2 regions of the Streptomyces sp. NPDC026589 genome follow, and region 1 is predicted to be linked to the other one. Evidence: riboswitches for the same ligand, from Rfam matches in the RefSeq annotation. Region 1 holds a riboswitch; the other holds the start of a gene.

The links. A riboswitch is a leader RNA that binds a small molecule or an ion and turns the genes downstream of it on or off. The one in region 1 is predicted to bind cyclic di-AMP.
Positions count from the first base shown of each region.
Region 2: another riboswitch for cyclic di-AMP. It lies ahead of AB0F29_RS35730 (M23 family metallopeptidase); the one in region 1 lies ahead of AB0F29_RS15840 (LysM peptidoglycan-binding domain-containing protein).

Region 1 is NZ_JBEZYG010000008.1:68,248-76,967, forward strand. Features, by position in the region: gene AB0F29_RS15825 (dihydrodipicolinate reductase) at 1-686, shown strand, start outside; gene AB0F29_RS15830 (carboxymuconolactone decarboxylase family protein) at 683-1,165, shown strand; gene AB0F29_RS15835 (GMC oxidoreductase) at 1,256-2,899, opposite strand; gene AB0F29_RS15840 (LysM peptidoglycan-binding domain-containing protein) at 3,074-3,868, opposite strand; cyclic di-AMP (ydaO/yuaA leader) riboswitch at 3,874-4,061, opposite strand; gene AB0F29_RS15845 (FAD-dependent oxidoreductase) at 4,514-5,905, shown strand; gene AB0F29_RS15850 (SpoIIE family protein phosphatase) at 5,960-8,572, opposite strand; gene AB0F29_RS15855 (hypothetical protein) at 8,655-8,720, opposite strand, start outside.
Region 2 is NZ_JBEZYG010000030.1:38,066-46,785, reverse strand. Features, by position in the region: gene AB0F29_RS35750 (GTP-binding protein) at 1-728, shown strand, start outside; gene AB0F29_RS35745 (DNA topoisomerase IV subunit A) at 766-3,222, opposite strand; gene AB0F29_RS35740 (pitrilysin family protein) at 3,478-4,860, shown strand; gene AB0F29_RS35735 (pitrilysin family protein) at 4,887-6,257, shown strand; cyclic di-AMP (ydaO/yuaA leader) riboswitch at 6,481-6,648, shown strand; gene AB0F29_RS35730 (M23 family metallopeptidase) at 6,662-7,477, shown strand; gene AB0F29_RS35725 (GntR family transcriptional regulator) at 7,655-8,362, shown strand; gene AB0F29_RS35720 (HPr family phosphocarrier protein) at 8,522-8,720, opposite strand, start outside.

The DNA of each region.
Region 1 (8,720 bases):
TCTTCGTCTCCGGGGTCGACCCCGGCTGGGGCAATGACGTCCTGCCCCTGCTGGTCAGCGGGCTCGGTACCGAGGTGGACGTCATCCGCTGCCAGGAGATCTTCGACTACTCCACGTACGAGCAGGAGGAGTCGGTGCGCCATCTGATCGGCATGGGGCACCCGATGGACTACGAGCCGCTGATGCTGGCGGAGAGCGTTCCGACGATGGTGTGGGGCGGTCAGGTACGGCTCATGGCGCGGGCGCTGGACATCGAGCTGGACGGGATCCGCGAGACCATGGACCGCCGGGCCCTGGAGTCGACGGTACGCACACGCACGATGGGCAAGTTCGCGGCGGGCACGCAGGGGGCGGTGCGCTTCGAGGTGCAGGGCGTCGTGGCCGGCGTGCCGCGCATCGTCATCGAGCACATCACCCGGATCCATCCCTCGTGCGCCCCGGACTGGCCGTCCCCGCCCGACGGGGTGGGCGCGCACCGGGTGGTGATCGAGGGCCGCCCCCGTATCGAGGTGACGGTCGAGGCCTCCGACGAGGACGAGAACCGGTCGGCGGGCGGGAACGCCACCGCGGTCGGGCGGCTCGTCTCCGCCATCGACTGGCTGGTGGACGCGGAGCCGGGCCTGTACGACGCACTGGACGTTCCGCTGCGGCCTGCCGTCGGCAGGCTGGGAAGGAGACCGGCATGATCATCGACATCCCGGAGGGCCAGGAGCCCATCGGCTACGTGTGGGGGGAGATGGTCCCCGGCATCGGCATGGCCGCCGCCGCCTTCTCGATGTCCGTGTACGAGCACACGACGCTGGGGCTGCGGGAGTTCGAGGCGGCCAGACTGCGGGTCGCGCAGATCAACGGGTGCCTGTTCTGCCTGGACTGGCGGACCGAGCGGGACGGGGCGAAGGTCGAGGAGGAATTCGCCGGCGCGGTGACCGAGTGGCGTACGACCGGCGCCTTCGACGAGCGCACCCGGCTGGCGGCGGAGTACGCCGAGCGGTACACGCTCGACCACCACGGTCTGGACGACGCCTTCTGGAAGCGGATGACCGCGCACTACAGCCAGGCGGAGATCGTGGAGCTGACGATGAGCATCGGCTCGTGGCTGGCGTTCGGGCGGCTCAACCATGTGCTGGGGATCGACGCGGTGTGCGTCCTGCCCGGTCACGGGTGAGGGGCGGACGCCTCCTGACGGGGTCCGGGGCCGCCGGGTTGGCACTCCCGGCCCCGGACTCTCCGCGATTCCCCGCATCCTCCGGATCGCCTACAGATCGGTGGCGATGATCCGTTCGATGTTGCGCTCGGCGAGCGCGGTGATGGTGACGAACGGGTTCACGCTGGTGTTGCCGGGGATCAGTGCGCCGTCGATGACGTACAGGCCCGGGTAGCCGTGCAGCCGGCCGTAGTTGTCGGTGGCCTTGTCCAGGACCGCGCCGCCCAGCGGGTGGTAGGTGAGGTGGTCGCCCCAGATCTTGTGGACGCCGAAGAGGTCCGTGCGGTAGATCGTCCCCTCCTTCTGGTTGACCTTGTCGAAGATGGTCTTCGCGGCGTCGATGGAGGGCTGCTTCCACGCCGTCTGCCAGTTCAGCTCGGCTTTCCCCGCCGCGGCGTTCCAGGTGAACTGCGCCCGGTTCGGGTTCTTGGTGATGGAGAGGTAGAACGAGGCCCACGTCTCGATCCCGGTGGGCAGCGGCGCGACTTCGGCGAACGCTCCGCCGGCCTCCCAGTTGTCGATGCCGCCGGTGGGGATCGACGACTGCACCTTCCCGGTCGGGTCCCAGAGGTGGTTGGCCCGGCCGCACATGACGTTGCCGTTGTCGCCCCACCCCTTGCCGACCTCGCTGTTGAGGAGGGGCAGCGCGCCCGTGGCCTTGAGGCCGACGAGCAGCTTGCTGGTGCCGACACTGCCCGCGGCGAAGAACACCTTGTCCGCCGTGACGGTCTTGGTGGCGGTCGTCCGGCCGACGGTGTCCAGCTGGTCGATGAGCACCGTGTAGCCGCCGCCCGGGGCCGGGGTGACCCTGGTGACCTGGTGGAGCGCGGAGATGGTGACCCGGCCGGTGGCCCTGATCCGGTCGAGATAGGTCTTCTGGAGCGATTTCTTGCCGTAGTTGTTGCCGTAGAGGATCTCGGCGTCCAGGGCCGACTTGGGGACGGTCCCGGCCGCCTCCTGCTTCATGTAGTCCCAGTCGTAGACGGCGGGAACGAAGAGGAACGGGAAGCCGGAGCGCTGGGCGTGCTTCCGGCCGACCCGGGCGTACTGGTAGCAGTCGGCGCTGTCGAACCAGGCGGGATCGATGGTGGTGACGCCCAGTCCGCTGTTGGCGCGCGGGTAGTAGGTGCGGTACATCTCCTCGGCGTTCACCGTGGGGAGGATCGCGCCGAAGTTCTCCCGGCGTGGGGTGACGGCCATACCGCCGTTGACCAGGGACCCGCCGCCTACGCCGCGGCCCTGGTAGACGGTGATGCCGGCGAACTCCTCGGCGTCCAGGATACCGGTGTAGCGGTTGACGCCCTTGTCGATGGGGAAGCCGAGGAAGTTGCTCAGCGGCTGCTTGGTCCGGGTCCGCAGCCAGAAGGAGCGGTCGTCGGGTCTGGTGGTGTTGGCGAAGATCTTGCCGTCCGCGCCCGGCGTGTCCCAGGCCATGCCCATCTCGACCATATGGACGTCGACGCCGGCCTGGGCGAGCCGGAGGGCGGCCACGGAGCCGCCGTATCCGGTGCCGACGACCAGCACCGGCACTCGGGCCCCGGAGCCGATCGGCGCCGCTGCCGCCCGGACTCCCGCCCACGCCGGTGCGGAGTGCCCGGCGATCGCCGCAGCACCCAGAAGAGAACCCGTTCCAGCGATGAATCTTCGACGCGAGACACCCTTGGTCTCGCCGTCCCGCATGGTGGTGTCGCTCATGTGACCTACCTCACTCTCGACAGAGTGAAACAGGTTCTACTGTCGATGGCGTGGTAAGTCACTAGAAACTTGGGGGTAACTTCCCGGTACGCCCGAGGGGCCCCGGACCATGAGGATGCTGTTGGCCAGCAGCATCCATGAGGTCCGGGGCCCCTCGGGCTCGGCGCGCAGGGATCAGTAGGCGCCGAAGACGTTGTCGATCGAGCCGTACCGGTCCGCCGCGTAGTTGCACGCGGCCGTGATGTTGGCGACCGGGTCGTAGCTGTCGGTCGAGGTGCCGGGCACGTGGTAGGCCTGGAAGGTCGGGTCGATGACCTGGAGAAGCCCCTTGGACGGGGTGCCCTTGACCGCGTTGGAGTCCCAGTTGTTGATCGCGGCCGGATTGCCCGAGGACTCGCGCAGGATGTTGCGGTGGATGCCCTCGTACGTGCCGGGGATGCCCTGCTCGGCCATGACCGCCAGCGACTCCTTGATCCAGCCGTCGAGGTCGTTCGTGTACGTGACGGCCTTCTCCTTCTCCGCGGCCGGAGCGGCCTTTGCCACGGGAGCGGCGTCGACGCGCTCCGAACGGTCGGCACGGTCCGTCTCGGCACCACGCACGGCGGACGGGGCAGCCTTGGCGGCCTCGTCCGCCTTACCGCCCGAAGCGGCCGCGGCCTTGGCTCCGAGGGTCAGCTTGATACCGGGCTGAATAAGATCGGGATTCTCTCCGATGATCTTCCGGTTGTCTTCGTACAGCTTCTCCCAGCCGCCGCTGACGGAATATTCGCGGGCGATCTTGGAAAGCGTCTCACCGGCCGCCACGGAATGCTGGGCGGGCGCCACGGCCTGCTGCGGCGCGGGGGCCGCGAAGGCACTGGTGGCGCCTATCACGGGGAGGGCGAGGACGGCTCCACCGGCGGTCACGGCGGCGAGGCCGCGGCGCAGCGAGGCGGACTGGGAACGACGGTGCTTACCCTGTGCGGGCATGGGGGATTTCCTCTCCGGCGCCTGCGAGGTGAGCTGTCGGGTTCAGACGGGAGATGTCTGGCCGCACGGTCGTGCGACTTCACCCCAAGCCGTTCCGGTTACGGATCGACGACTTACCTGGGTCCCCCGCTCCTGCCGTACGTGAGTGGGTTTCGGATTCCCGGACGGCGGCAGGATTCGGCGTTCCATCCGGATTGACGGTGACCGTAGGCGAGAAACGTCGAACAGAACAAGCCCCGCATTCCGGATTCCCTTTTCCACGCAAGATCGAAAGGCGGAATCGCCGGATCGGGTCACTCCGTCACGTCGTCAACTTTCTTCGCACAGAAGGGAACCGACGCTTCCACTTCTGCGTCCGCCCGCTCGGACGTGACGCTCACCACTCCCTCGCGGTGATGGCGAAAACAAGGTCAAGCAAATGCCCCAGCAGCCCCAATAGAACCCTTATCAAGCAGAATGCTCAAAAGAAACAAATCGCCCATATCGACACGACAAAACGGGCTAATCGGACACTCTAGGCAGGGCCGGTCGAAGGGCCCGCGGGGCGATCGCTTACGGTGTGCGGTGGAGACTAGTAAGCCAACCCTTACCTCCGACGTACGCTGTACCTGCCCGCGTTCGCCCGCCCCGAAGGATCACCACGCCATGACACGCCCCGTCCGCGTCGCCATTGTCGGAGCCGGCCCCGCCGGTATCTACGCTGCGGACGCGCTGCTCAAATCCGAGGTCTGCCAGGACCCGGGGGTCTCCATCGACCTCTTCGAGCGCATGCCCGCGCCCTTCGGTCTCATCCGTTACGGCGTGGCCCCCGACCACCCGCGGATCAAGGGCATCGTCAAGGCCCTGCACCAGGTGCTGGACAAGCCCCAGATCCGGCTCTTCGGAAACGTCAGCTACCCGCACGACATCGGCCTGGACGACCTGCGGTCGTTCTACGACGCGGTGATCTTCTCCACCGGCGCCGAGGCCGACCGGGCGCTCGACGTCCCCGGCATCCAGCTGGACGGCTCCTACGGCGCGGCCGAGTTCGTCTCCTGGTACGACGGGCACCCCGAGGTCCCGCGCACCTGGCCGCTCACCGCGGAGAAGGTCGCCGTGCTCGGCGTCGGGAACGTGGCCCTGGACGTGGCCCGCGTCCTGGCCAAGACGGCGGACGAGCTGCTGCCCACCGAGATCCCGGACAACGTGTACCAGGGCCTCAAGGAGAACAAGGCGCTGGAGGTGCACGTGTTCGGGCGGCGTGGCCCCGCACAGGCCAAGTTCAGCCCGATGGAACTGCGGGAGCTGGACCACTCCCCCAACATCGAGGTCATCGTCAACCCCGAGGACATCGAGTACGACGAGGGCTCCATCGCGACCCGCCGGGAGAACAAGCAGGCCAACATGGTCGCGCAGACCCTGGAGAACTGGGCGATCCGCGATGTCGGCGACCGCCCGCACAAGCTGTTCCTGCACTTCTTCGAGTCCCCGGTCGAGATCCTCGGCGAGGACGGCAAGGTCGTGGCGCTGCGCACCGAGCGCACCGAGCTGGACGGCACCGGCAACGTCCGGGGCACCGGTCGGTTCACGGACTGGGACATGCAGAGCGTCTACCGTGCCGTCGGCTACTACTCGGAGGAGCTGCCCAAGCTCCCCTTCGACGTGGCCTCCGGCACCGTGCCGCACGAGGCGGGGCGCGTCATCGCCGGCGACGAGCACATGGCCTCGGTCTACGTCACGGGCTGGATCAAGCGCGGCCCGATCGGCCTGATCGGACACACCAAGGGCGACGCGAACGAGACAGTCGCCTGCGTCCTGGAGGACCGGGCGGCCGGCCGGCTGCCGGAGCCGGCCACGCCCGCGCCGGAGGCCGTCGAGGCCTTCCTGGCGGACCGCGGCGTCCGCTACACGACCTGGGAGGGCTGGCACAAGCTGGACGCCCACGAGCAGGCGCTGGGCACGGCCCAGGGCCGTGAGCGGATCAAGGTCGTGGAGCGCGAGGGGATGCTGGAGGCCTCCGGCGCCTTCGCGCCGGCAGAGCAGCCGGCCGACGCCTGATCAACGCCTCAGCGGCGCCTGACCGGCACAGGCGCCTGACCGGCAGGACGACTCTCAGGAGGCCGGATCCGGTGCGCCCGCCGTGGGCCCCGGGTCCGGCCTCCTGAACGTGCGCCACAGGTCGGGGCCGGGCGCCCCGCCCTCCCGGGGCCGGCGGATCTCCGGGGTCTTGGCCCACCGGGCGGCGAGCAGGATCGCGATGTCGTCGGGGCGGTCGGTGGCCGCCCTGGCCTCTCCGATGACCTGGTCGGCCGTCTCGGCCAGGGGGACCGCGCCGATGCGCTCGACGGTGGCACGCAACCGCTCGATCCCCTCGTCGATGTCCGTCCCGGGGCGCTCGATCAGCCCGTCCGTGAACAGGGCGAGCATCGCGCCCGGTTCGAGGTGCATCTCGGTGACCGGATAGGCCGCCTGCCCGTCGATCCCGAGCACGATGCCGCCGGGCAGGTCCAGCACTTCCGTCCGGCCGTCCGCCCGCCGCAGCACGGGCTGCGGATGCCCCGCCCGTACGGCGCGGGCCACTCCGGTCACCGGGTCCAGCGCGATGTAGCAGCAGCTCGCGAACTGTCCCGGGTCGAGGTCGATGAGCAGCCGGTTCGTCCCGCTCATCACCTCCTGGGGATCGTGTTTGCTCAGTGCGAACGCCCGTACCGCACTGCGCAGTTGCCCCATGGTCGCGGCGGCGGAGACACCGTGTCCCTGTACGTCGCCGATGATCAGGGCGAGTTCGTGGCCGGTCTCGATGACGTCGTACCAGTCGCCGCCCACGTCCATGCCCTGGGTGCCGGAGAGGTAGCGCCCCAGGGTGTCCACCCCGTCCACCTCGGGCAGCCGGTGCGGCAGCAGGGCGTTCTGGAGTCCGCGGGCGAGGGCCGACTCGCTGTCGTAGCGCCGGGCGCGCTTCAGTGCCTGGGCGATGAGTCCGGCCAGTGCCGTCAGGACCGTGCGTTCCTCCGGGCTGAAGCCGCGGGGGCGGTCGAACCCGAGGATGCAGGAGCCGACGGGCCGCCCCGAGGCGATCAGCGGCAGGAACGCGCGGGCCCCGACGTCCGCGTCGATCGGAATGCCCGGATAGGCCTCGGCCAGGCGCTGCATGGACTCGAAGAACATCGGGCGGCCCGTGGTCAGGGTCTCCACCCCGGGAATGCTGACGTCGAGCTCGACCCCTTCGAAACGGTCGAGGAAGCCCTTCGGGAACCCCGTCTCGAAGGCCAGATGGAGATGGCCCTCGTCCAGGAGATAGATGGCGAGCCGGCGGCCGCCGAACGCGGGCAGCAACTCCTCCGTGACCACCTCGGAGACCTGACGTGCCGTGACCGCCTCGGTCAGCGCGATGGCGAGGGCCACCGGCCGGTACAGCGCCGAGGAGCGGTCGGCGGTCGAGCCGATGCCGAGGCCGGGCGCGGTGACCGAGCCCGGGGCGTAGTCCGGCCGGTCCGTCTCCTGGAGGACGACGCTCACCCCGTCGTGGCCCGGGTACAGGGAGACCGACAACCAGCGCGAGGGCGGGCGGCGGGCGAGGAAGTGGACGGGCTCGTCAGCCATCAGGGCGGCCCGGTAGTGGTCCTCGTAGGCCTCGTGCCCGAACCACGGCAGGGCCTGCCACACGACGTGACCCACGAGCTCCTCCCTGGAGTGGCCGAGCAGCTCCTCGGCGAGGCCGTTCGCGTAGGTGATCCGGCCCAGCCGGTCGAGGGAGAGGACGCCGCGCGGCAGCCGGTCGGCGGCCTCCGCCACGACGGGCCCCGCGCCGAGGTCGACCAGGAAGCCGCTCAGACGGCTGGCGGACGCATCGCCGACCGGGTGCGTCCAGCGGCCGGACAGCTCCAGCAGATGGGACCGGCCGTCGGGGCCGCGCAGCCGCATCCGCCGGACGACCGGTTCGGCCGACTCCACCGTCTGACGGGCCAGCGCCCACAGCCCGTACACGTCCTCCGGGACCAGCCGTTCGGCGAGCGCGTCCACGGTGCCCGGGAAGGCGGCGGGCTCGAAGCCGAGGATCGCGCAGAGTTCGTCGTCGGCGGCGACCCGCCCGGAGTGCAGGTCCCAGTCGAAGCGGCCGACGCGGACCGGGGGCGTGGTGGCGGCGGGCAGTTGCACGGGGACCGGCTCGGTCTCCCATACGCAGTCGACGCCCCGTTGGTCCAGATCGGTGAGCGCGTCACCGAGGCGGTGGCCCAGGCGGTGCAGCCGGTCGCCGTCGGCGGGGGCCACCGGCTGCCCCGGCGTGGAGGCCCGCAGGATCACCAGCACGCCCAGGCTCCCCCGGGGTCCCGTGATCGGCACCCACAGCGAACCGAACGGGAACGGAAGTCCGGCCATCAGCTGCGGGAACCGGCGCATCGCCTCCTCCGCGTCGGAGAGCAGCACGGGGCGGCCCGAGCGGTAGGCCTCGGACAGCGGGAAGGGCCGGTTCACCTGCATCCGCCACCAGGGCCGGAACAGCGGTCCGGGCAGTCCGGCGAGCACCGCGAGCCGCAGGAGCCCCGGCGTCCGGCTGCGGAGGTAGACACCGCCCGCGTGGCCGTCGCTCGACTCGACGGCGCTGACGAGGGCCTGCGCGAGTACGAGGGACAGTTCGTCGGGCGCTCGGCCACCCTCGTGTCCCCCGGCCGCGGCCCCGTTTCCGGCGGGCGGGGGATGCCGGGGCGTTCCGTGCCGGGTCACACAGCCAGCATGCTCCCGGTGCCGGGTACCCCGCACCTCCGGCGACAGGCCGCCCCCCGACGGCCGGTCGTCGGACGCGGCCTCAGTACAGCTTGGCGACGGCGGTACGCGTCGCTTTCCTGAAGCCCTCCAGCGGTGCGCCGTCGAG
Region 2 (8,720 bases), on a different contig from region 1:
TCGAGGTCGTCGACGCGGCGGAGTTCGACAGCACCCGTCAGCGGCATCCGGAGCTCGACCGCCACCTCGTCGTCGCCGACCTCGTCGTCCTGAACAAGACCGACCGGGTGGGGGAGGCCGACCGGGAGCGGCTGCGTGCGACGGTCGCGGAGCTGAGCGGACCCGCCGCCGTGATCTCCGCCGTGCACGGCCGGATCGACCCCGAGCTCCTCTTCGACCCGGCTCTGCGACCGGACCACGAGGACACGGTCCGCCAGCTCACCTTCGAGGACCTGCTGCGGGAGCAGGCGACCCACGGGCACGAGGGGCACGACGACCACCTCCACGCCGCGTACGAGAGTGTCGACTTCACCTCGGACGCCCCCATGGACCCACGCCGCTTCATGGAGTTCCTCGACTCCCGGCCCGACGGGCTCTACCGGATCAAGGGGTTCGCGGACTTCGGCGCCGGCGACCGGGACAACATGTACGCGCTGCACGCGGTGGGCCGCTTCCTGCGCTTCGTCCCCCGCCCATGGGCGCGCGGCGAACAGCGGCTCACCCAGCTCGTCATGATCGGCGCGGGCATCGACGCCGAAGCGCTGCTGGCCGGACTCGCCGCCTGCCGCGCGGACGAGCCCGAGCGTGCGGACGCCGCTGACGTGGAGCGCGCCATGTGGGGTGTGCTCCGCTACGTACAACAGGAGACGGACCCCGTGGACGTACGGGAAGCGGCCGTGGAGGCGTAACACCCCCGGGCCGCTCCCCGCCGTACGGAGAGGGTGCCTACAGCGGCGGTCCCGCGATCACGTCCACCGTCTCCAGCAGCGGAGTGCCCGAGCCGTCCCGCCTCGGGTCCGGCTCCGGCAGCTTCGCCGGGGTGCCGTTCTTCTGCGCGGCCCGTGCCGGGGTGGGGCCCGCCCACGCGAACACCAGGACGTCCTCGCCCTTCAGGAACCGCTGGCAGCGCACCCCGCCGGTGGCCCGGCCCTTGCGCGGATACTGGTCGAACGGGGTGAGCTTGGACGTCAGCACCGAGTCGTCCAGCGTGCCGTGCGAGCCGGCCACCGTGAACACGATCGCCTCGGCCGCCGGGTCCACCGCCGTGAACGACAGCACCTCGGCCCCGGCCGTCAGCTTGACGCCCGCCATCCCTCCGGCGGCCCGCCCCTGCGGACGTACCGACGCCGCCGGGTACCGGAGCAACTGGGCGTCGGAGGTGATGAACACCAGGTCCTCCTCGCCCGTGCGCAGTTCGGTCGCGCCCACGACGCGGTCACCGTCCTTGAGGGCGATGACCTCCAACTCGTCCTTGTTGGGCGGGTAGTCCGGCACGACGCGTTTCACCACGCCCTGAAGGGTGCCGATCGCGAGGCCCGGCGAGGACTCGTCCAGGGTGGTCAGGCAGACCAGCTCCTCGTCCGCCTCCAGGCTGAGGAACTCGGAGAGCTGCGCCCCGCCCGAGAGATTCGGCTCCGCGTGCGTGTCCGGCAACTGCGGCAGATCGATCACCGAGAGCCGCAGCATCCGGCCCGTGGAGGTCACCGCCCCGACGTCGCCGCGCGCCGTCGCCGCCACCGCCGATACGATCACGTCGTGCTTGGTCCGCCGGGCGTCCTCGGAGACCTCGACCGGCTCCGCGTTCGCCGTGCGGGCCAGCAGGCCCGTCGAGGAGAGCAGCACCCGGCACGGGTCGTCCGCGACCTCCAGCGGCACGGCAGCGATCTGCGCACCGGCCGACTCCAGCAGCACCGTGCGCCGGTCCGTGCCGAACTTCTTCGCCACGGCGGCCAGCTCCGAGGAGACCAGCTTGCGCAGCTCCGCGTCCGACTCCAGGATCGCGGTCAGAGCGTCGATCTCGCCGGTGAGCCGGTCGCGCTCGCTCTCCAGCTCGATCCGGTCGAAACGGGTGAGCCGGCGCAGCGGGGTGTCCAGGATGTACTGCGTCTGGATCTCGCTCAGCGAGAAGTGCGCCATCAGACGCTCCTTCGCCTGCGAGGAGTTGTCGCTGTCCCGGATGATCCGGATGACCTCGTCGATGTCGAGCAGGGCGACGATCAGGCCCTCGACCAGGTGCAGCCGGTCGCGGCGCTTGGTGCGGCGGAACTCGCTGCGCCGGCGCACCACCTCGAAGCGGTGGTCCAGATAGACCTCCAGCAGCTCCTTGAGGCCCAGGGTGAGCGGCTGGCCGTCGACCAGTGCCACGTTGTTGATGCCGAAGGACTCCTCCATCGGCGTCAGCTTGTAGAGCTGCTCCAGCACCGCTTCCGGCACGAAGCCGTTCTTCACCTCGATGACCAGACGCAGTCCGTGCGCCCGGTCGGTGAGGTCCTTGACGTCGGCGATGCCCTGGAGCTTCTTCGCCGAGACCAGGTCCTTGATCTTGGCGATCACCTTCTCCGGGCCGACGGCGAAGGGCAGTTCGGTGACGACGAGGCCCTTGCGGCGGGCCGTCACGTTCTCCACGGCGACGGTGGCACGGATCTTGAACGTGCCGCGGCCCGCCGTGTACGCGTCCTTGATGCCGCCCAGTCCGACGATGCGGCCGCCGGTGGGCAGGTCGGGTCCCGGGACGAAGCGCATCAGCGTCTCGACGTCGGCGCCCGGGTGTTTGATCAGGTGCCGGGCGGCCGCGATGACCTCGCCCAGGTTGTGCGGAGGCATGTTGGTGGCCATGCCCACGGCGATCCCGGAGACCCCGTTGACCAGGAGGTTGGGATAGGCGGCGGGGAGGACGACCGGCTCGCGCTCCTGGCCGTCGTAGTTCGACTGGAAATCGACGGTGTCCTCGTCGATCGCCTCGGTCATCAGCGAGGTGGCGTCGGCCATCCGGCACTCGGTGTACCGCATGGCGGCCGGCGGGTCGTCGTTGCCGAGGGAGCCGAAGTTGCCGTGGCCGTCGACCAGGGGGAGGCGCATCGAGAACGGCTGCGCCATGCGCACCAGGGCGTCGTAGATCGAGGCGTCGCCGTGCGGGTGCAGCTTGCCCATCACCTCGCCGACGACGCGGGCGCACTTCACATAGCCGCGGTCGGGGCGCAGCCCCATCTCGTTCATCTGGGACACGATGCGGCGGTGCACCGGCTTCATGCCGTCGCGGGCGTCGGGCAGGGCCCTGGAGTAGATCACCGAGTACGCGTACTCGAGGAAGGAGCCCTGCATTTCGTCGACGACGTCGATGTCGAGGATCTTCTCCTCGAAGTCGTCCGGCGGCGGCGGGGTCTTCGTGCTACGGCGGGCCATCGCGGCTGCGACTCCTTCACAGATTCTGTTCGGACAACCTGAGCTTGTTCGGTACAACACGAGCTACTGACGCGGTCCATTGTGGACCGCCGTACTGACAACGCCGACCTCGACCCGTCCGAAGCGGGCCGAGGGGGCGTCCGCGACACCATTGACGGAAACATCCACGGAACGGGAACTTCGCCAGGTGCCGGTGCGCTTGCTTAGAGTGGCAGGTCTGGCAGGAAGTCCAGTATCGCGATCGAAGGGACGTACATGCCCATGGGTCACACGGCCACCGCACAGGCCGGCTCCGGCGGCTTGACAGCGACCGAGCACCGCCTGGCCAACGGCCTGCGTGTGGTGCTCTCCGAGGACCATCTGACCCCGGTCGCCGCGGTCTGCCTCTGGTACGACGTCGGCTCGCGCCACGAGGTCAAGGGACGCACCGGTCTGGCTCACCTTTTCGAGCACCTGATGTTCCAGGGCTCGGGTCAGGTCAAGGGGAACGGTCACTTCGAGCTCGTCCAGGGGGCCGGCGGCTCGCTCAACGGGACGACCAGCTTCGAGCGGACCAATTACTTCGAGACCATGCCCACCCACCAGGTGGAGCTGGCGCTCTGGCTGGAGGCCGACCGGATGGGCTCCCTTCTCGCCGCGCTCGACGAGGAGTCCATGGAGAACCAGCGCGACGTCGTCAAGAACGAACGCCGCCAGCGTTATGACAACGTGCCCTACGGCACCGCGTTCGAGAAGCTGACCGCCCTCTCCTACCCCGAGGGCCACCCGTACCACCACACCCCGATCGGCTCCATGGCCGACCTGGACGCGGCCACGCTGGAGGACGCCCGCGCGTTCTTCCGTACGTACTACGCGCCCAACAACGCGGTGATCTCGGTCGTCGGCGACATCGACCCCGAGCAGACGCTCGCCTGGATCGAGAAGTACTTCGGCTCCATCCCCTCCCACGACGGCAAGCAGCCGCCGCGCGACGGGACGCTGCCCGGGACCATCGGCGAGCAGCTGCGCGAAGTGGTCCACGAGGAGGTCCCGGCGCGCGCGCTGATGGCCGCCTACCGCCTCCCCCACGACGGCACCCGCGCCTGTGACGCCGCCGACCTGGCGCTCACGGTGCTGGGCGGCGGCGAGTCCTCCCGGCTGCACAATCGCCTGGTCCGCCGTGACCGTACGGCGGTGGCGGCCGGTTTCGGACTGCTGCGGCTCGCCGGAGCGCCCTCGCTCGGCTGGCTGGACGTGAAGACGTCCGGCGGCGTCGAGGTCGAGACGATCGAGGCCGCGGTCGACGAGGAGCTGGCCCGGTTCGCCGCCGAGGGGCCCACCCCCGAGGAAATGGAGCGGGCCCAGGCGCAGTTGGAGCGCGAGTGGCTCGACCGGCTCGGCACGGTGGCCGGCCGCGCCGACGAACTGTGCCGCTACGCGGTGCTGTTCGGTGACCCGCAGCTCGCCCTGAGCGCCGTGGGCCGTGTCCTGGACGTCACCGCGGAGGAGGTGCGCGCGGCGGCCGAGGCGGCCCTGCGCCCCGACAACCGGGCGGTGCTGGTGTACGAGCCCATCGAGCCGGCGGACGAGTCCGACGGGTCCGACGAGGGCGCGGCAGCCACCGAAGGCACCGACGCGCACGAGGGGGCGGACAAGTGAGCGACGCCGCCGTGACTGGAGTAGCCATGGAGTACCACCCGCAGCCCACGCCCGGCACGGCCCGCCCCTGGGCCTTCCCGGCGCCCGAGCGCGGCGCGCTGCCCAACGGGCTGACCGTGCTGCGCTGCCACCGCCCCGGCCAGCAGGTCGTCGCGGTGGAGATCTTCCTGGACGCGCCGCTGGAGGCCGAGCCCGAGGGCCTGGACGGCGTGGCCACGATCATGTCGCGGGCGCTTTCGGAGGGCACCGACAAGCACAGCGCCGAGGAGTTCGCCGCCGAGCTGGAGCGCTGCGGCGCCACGCTCGACGCGCACGCCGACCACCCCGGCGTCCGGGTCTCCCTGGAGGTCCCGGTCTCCCGCCTGGCCAAGGCCCTCGGGCTGGTCGCCGAGGCACTGCGGGCCCCGGCCTTCGACGGGAGTGAGATCGAGCGTCTCGTCGGCAACCGCCTCGACGAGATCCCGCACGAGCAGGCCAACCCGTCCCGGCGCGCCGCCAAGCAGCTCTCCAAGGAGCTGTTCCCGGCCACCGCCCGGATGTCCCGCCCGCGCCTGGGCACCGAGGAGACGGTCCGGCGGATCGACGAGAGCGCCGTGCGCGCCTTCTTCGACGCCCACGTCCGCCCGTCCACCGCGACGGCCGTGATCGTCGGCGACCTGACCGGCATCGACCTGGACGCGCTGCTGGCGGAGACCCTCGGCGACTGGTCGGGCAACGCGGGCCAGGCCCGCCCGGTGCCGCCCATCACCGCGAACGACACCGGCCGCGTGGTCATCGTGGACCGGCCCGGCGCGGTCCAGACCCAGCTGCTGATCGGCCGGATCGGCGCCGACCGGCACGAGCGTGTGTGGCCCGCCCAGGTGCTCGGCACGTACTGCCTGGGCGGCACCCTCACCTCCCGGCTGGACCGGGTGCTGCGCGAGGAGAAGGGCTACACCTACGGAGTGCGGGCCTTCGCCCAGGTGCTGCGCTCCAGCGGCCCCGACTCGGGCGGCGCGGCCATGCTCGCGATCAGCGGCTCGGTGGACACGGAGTCCACCGGACCGGCGCTGGACGACCTCTGGAAGGTCCTGCGGACGCTGGCCGCCGAGGGGCTGACCGACGCCGAGCGCGAGACGGCCGTACAGAACCTGGTGGGCGTCGCCCCGCTGAAGTTCGAGACCGCCGCCTCCGTCGCGAGCACGCTGGCCGACCAGGTCGAGCAGCACCTCCCCGACGACTACCAGGCCCACCTCTACGCCCGGCTCGCCGAGACGGGCACCGTGGAGGCGACGGCCGCCGTGGTCAGTGCCTTCCCGGTCGACCGGCTGGTCACGGTCCTCGTGGGGGACGCCTCCCGGATCGAGGAGCCCGTGAAGGCCCTCGGCATCGGAGAGGTGTCCGTCGTCACCGGCTGACGCATGGGTGGCACACCGCCGCGAACAGGACCCCGACGAACGCATATTCGTCGGGGTCCTCCCCTTTTTGGTCGATTAATCCAATCCATCCCCTTTGGGGGAGGAGATGCCTGTCTGCCCTGTGGGATGGGCGACAAATCCCCTGGTCCGTTTGGCGATGGGAAGTCGCCCGGCCTAGCGTCGGCTCGGCTGTCCGCCACCCGTATGCCGCAGCCGCGGCGCCGGACAGTCATCGCCGAGTCCCCGTCAGGCGCGAGCCTGGGGAGCCGGGGACCCACGCAGTCCCTGGGGTGAATCGGAGGCCCGTGCCGCGAAACCGGCGTGGGGATCCGTAGGAGACCTTCCTGCTCCGAACCCGTCAGCTAACCCGGTAGGCGAGAAGGAAGGAAAGGATCAGCCCCTCCATGGCGTTCACCCGTGCCACCGGGAAGCACCGTGCCCCGAGCCGCCTCACGCGCCGGAGCGCCCAGGCCGCAGGCATCGCGGCTCTGGCCACCGCCGGCGTCCTCGGCTCGCCGGCCTCCCCGGCCCTCGCCGCGGACACCGAGGCCGCCCAGGTCGCCGACACCGGCCTCACCCAGGCCGTCGCCCTCGACGCCACTCTCGCCGAGCAGATAGACGCCCAGGCCCACGCCCAGAAGCAGCAGGCCGACGCGATCGCGAAGGCGAAGGCCCAGGCCGCCGCGGAGGCCCGCGAGAAGGCCGCCAAGGCCAAGGCGAAGGCGGAGGCCGAGCGCAAGGCCGAGGCCCGCGCCAAGGAGGTCCGCGAGGAGAAGGCCCGCGCCGCCCGCGCCGCCGAGCGCGCCCGCCTGAACGCCTTCCATCTCCCGGTCGCCGGCTCCCACGTCACCACCGGCTACAACACCGGCGGTGCGCTCTGGTCCTCCGGCAGCCACTCCGGCGTGGACTTCCAGGCCGCCTCCGGCAGCTCCGTCGTCGCCGTCGGCGCCGGCACGGTCGTCGAGGCCGGCTGGGGAGGCGCGTACGGCAACAACGTCGTGCTCCGGATGACGGACGGCACGTACACCCAGTACGGCCACCTCTCCTCGATCGGCGTCTCCGTCGGCCAGAGCGTCTCCTCCGGCCAGCAGATCGGCCTCTCCGGCTCCACCGGCAACTCCACCGGCCCGCACCTGCACTTCGAGGCCCGGACCAGCCCCGACTACGGCTCCGACATGGACCCCGTCGGCTACCTGCGCTCCCACGGGCTGAACGTCTGACCCGCCCCGCGCGCCCCCGTCCGAAGGCCCCGGCACCTGCCGGGGCCTCCGGCGATTCCGGCCCGTGGACATCCATGGATTCCGGCCTGCCATCGGAAATTGCGGCAGATTGCAATAGAGTCACGGAACAGACGTCGGGCGGCCGCGTTTCGCGGGGATAAAGGCGGAGGTTCGGACATGCGCATTCCCGCGCATTCGGTATGCACGGCAATCCGTGACGACATCGTCTCCGGTGTCTACGAGCGGGGCAGCCGCCTCACCGAGGAGTTGCTGGCCCGCCGCTACGGGGTCTCCCGCGTCCCGGTCCGCGAGGCCCTGCGCACACTGGAGTCCGAGGGCTTCGTCGTCACCCGCAGACATGCGGGCGCCTGTGTCGCCGAGCCCACGGCGCAGGAGGCGGCCGACCTCCTGGAGGTGCGGATGCTCCTGGAGCCACTGGGCGCGGCCCGCGCCGCGCAGCGCCGCACGGAAGCCCACCTGAAGGTGCTCCGGGGCCTGGTCAGACTAGGTCAGGAGCGGGCTCGCCGGGGCGAGGGCGAGGATCTGCGCTCCCTGGCCGGCTGGTTCCACGAGACCCTCGCCCAGGCCTCCGGCAGCCCCGGACTCATAGCGCTGCTCACCCAGCTCCGGCACAAGATCGTCTGGATGTACGCGGTCGAGCAGCCGGCCCGCCCGGTCGACTCCTGGGCCGAGCGTGGCGCGATCCTGGACGCCGTGGCGCGCGGCGACGCGGAGCGGGCGAGGGCGCTGACCGCGCAGTACACGGAACGCGCCGCGGGGACCCACCGGCTGCGCCGCCCGCAACCGCCGGGGCGGCGCGCCGCGCCCGTTCCCCGCGTGAGGACTTCGCAACATGACGTAAACATCGCGGGTGTCCGCAATTAACAGAAGAGTCGTAGACAAAGAGAAATAATTGCGGGGCATTGTTTGTGCTGCCCGAAATTGTCGATGCGTAGCTCTTTCCCGAAAGCGAAAGAGCCGTGATCCCTCAGCGGGGTCACGGCTCTCGCACCTGTCGCATCCGGCCGGGCCGGGTCGCGTGGGTCAGACGGTCTCGGGGAGTTCTTCCAAGCCCTCGGCGACCAGCTTCGCGAGCCGGTCCAGAGCGGCCTCGGAGTCGTCCGCTTCGGACGCGAGCACGATTTCCTCGCCGCCCTGCGCGCCCAGGCCGAGCACGGCGAGCATGGAGGCGGCGTTCACCGGGTTGCCGTCGGACTTGGCGATCGTCACGGGGACGCCGGAA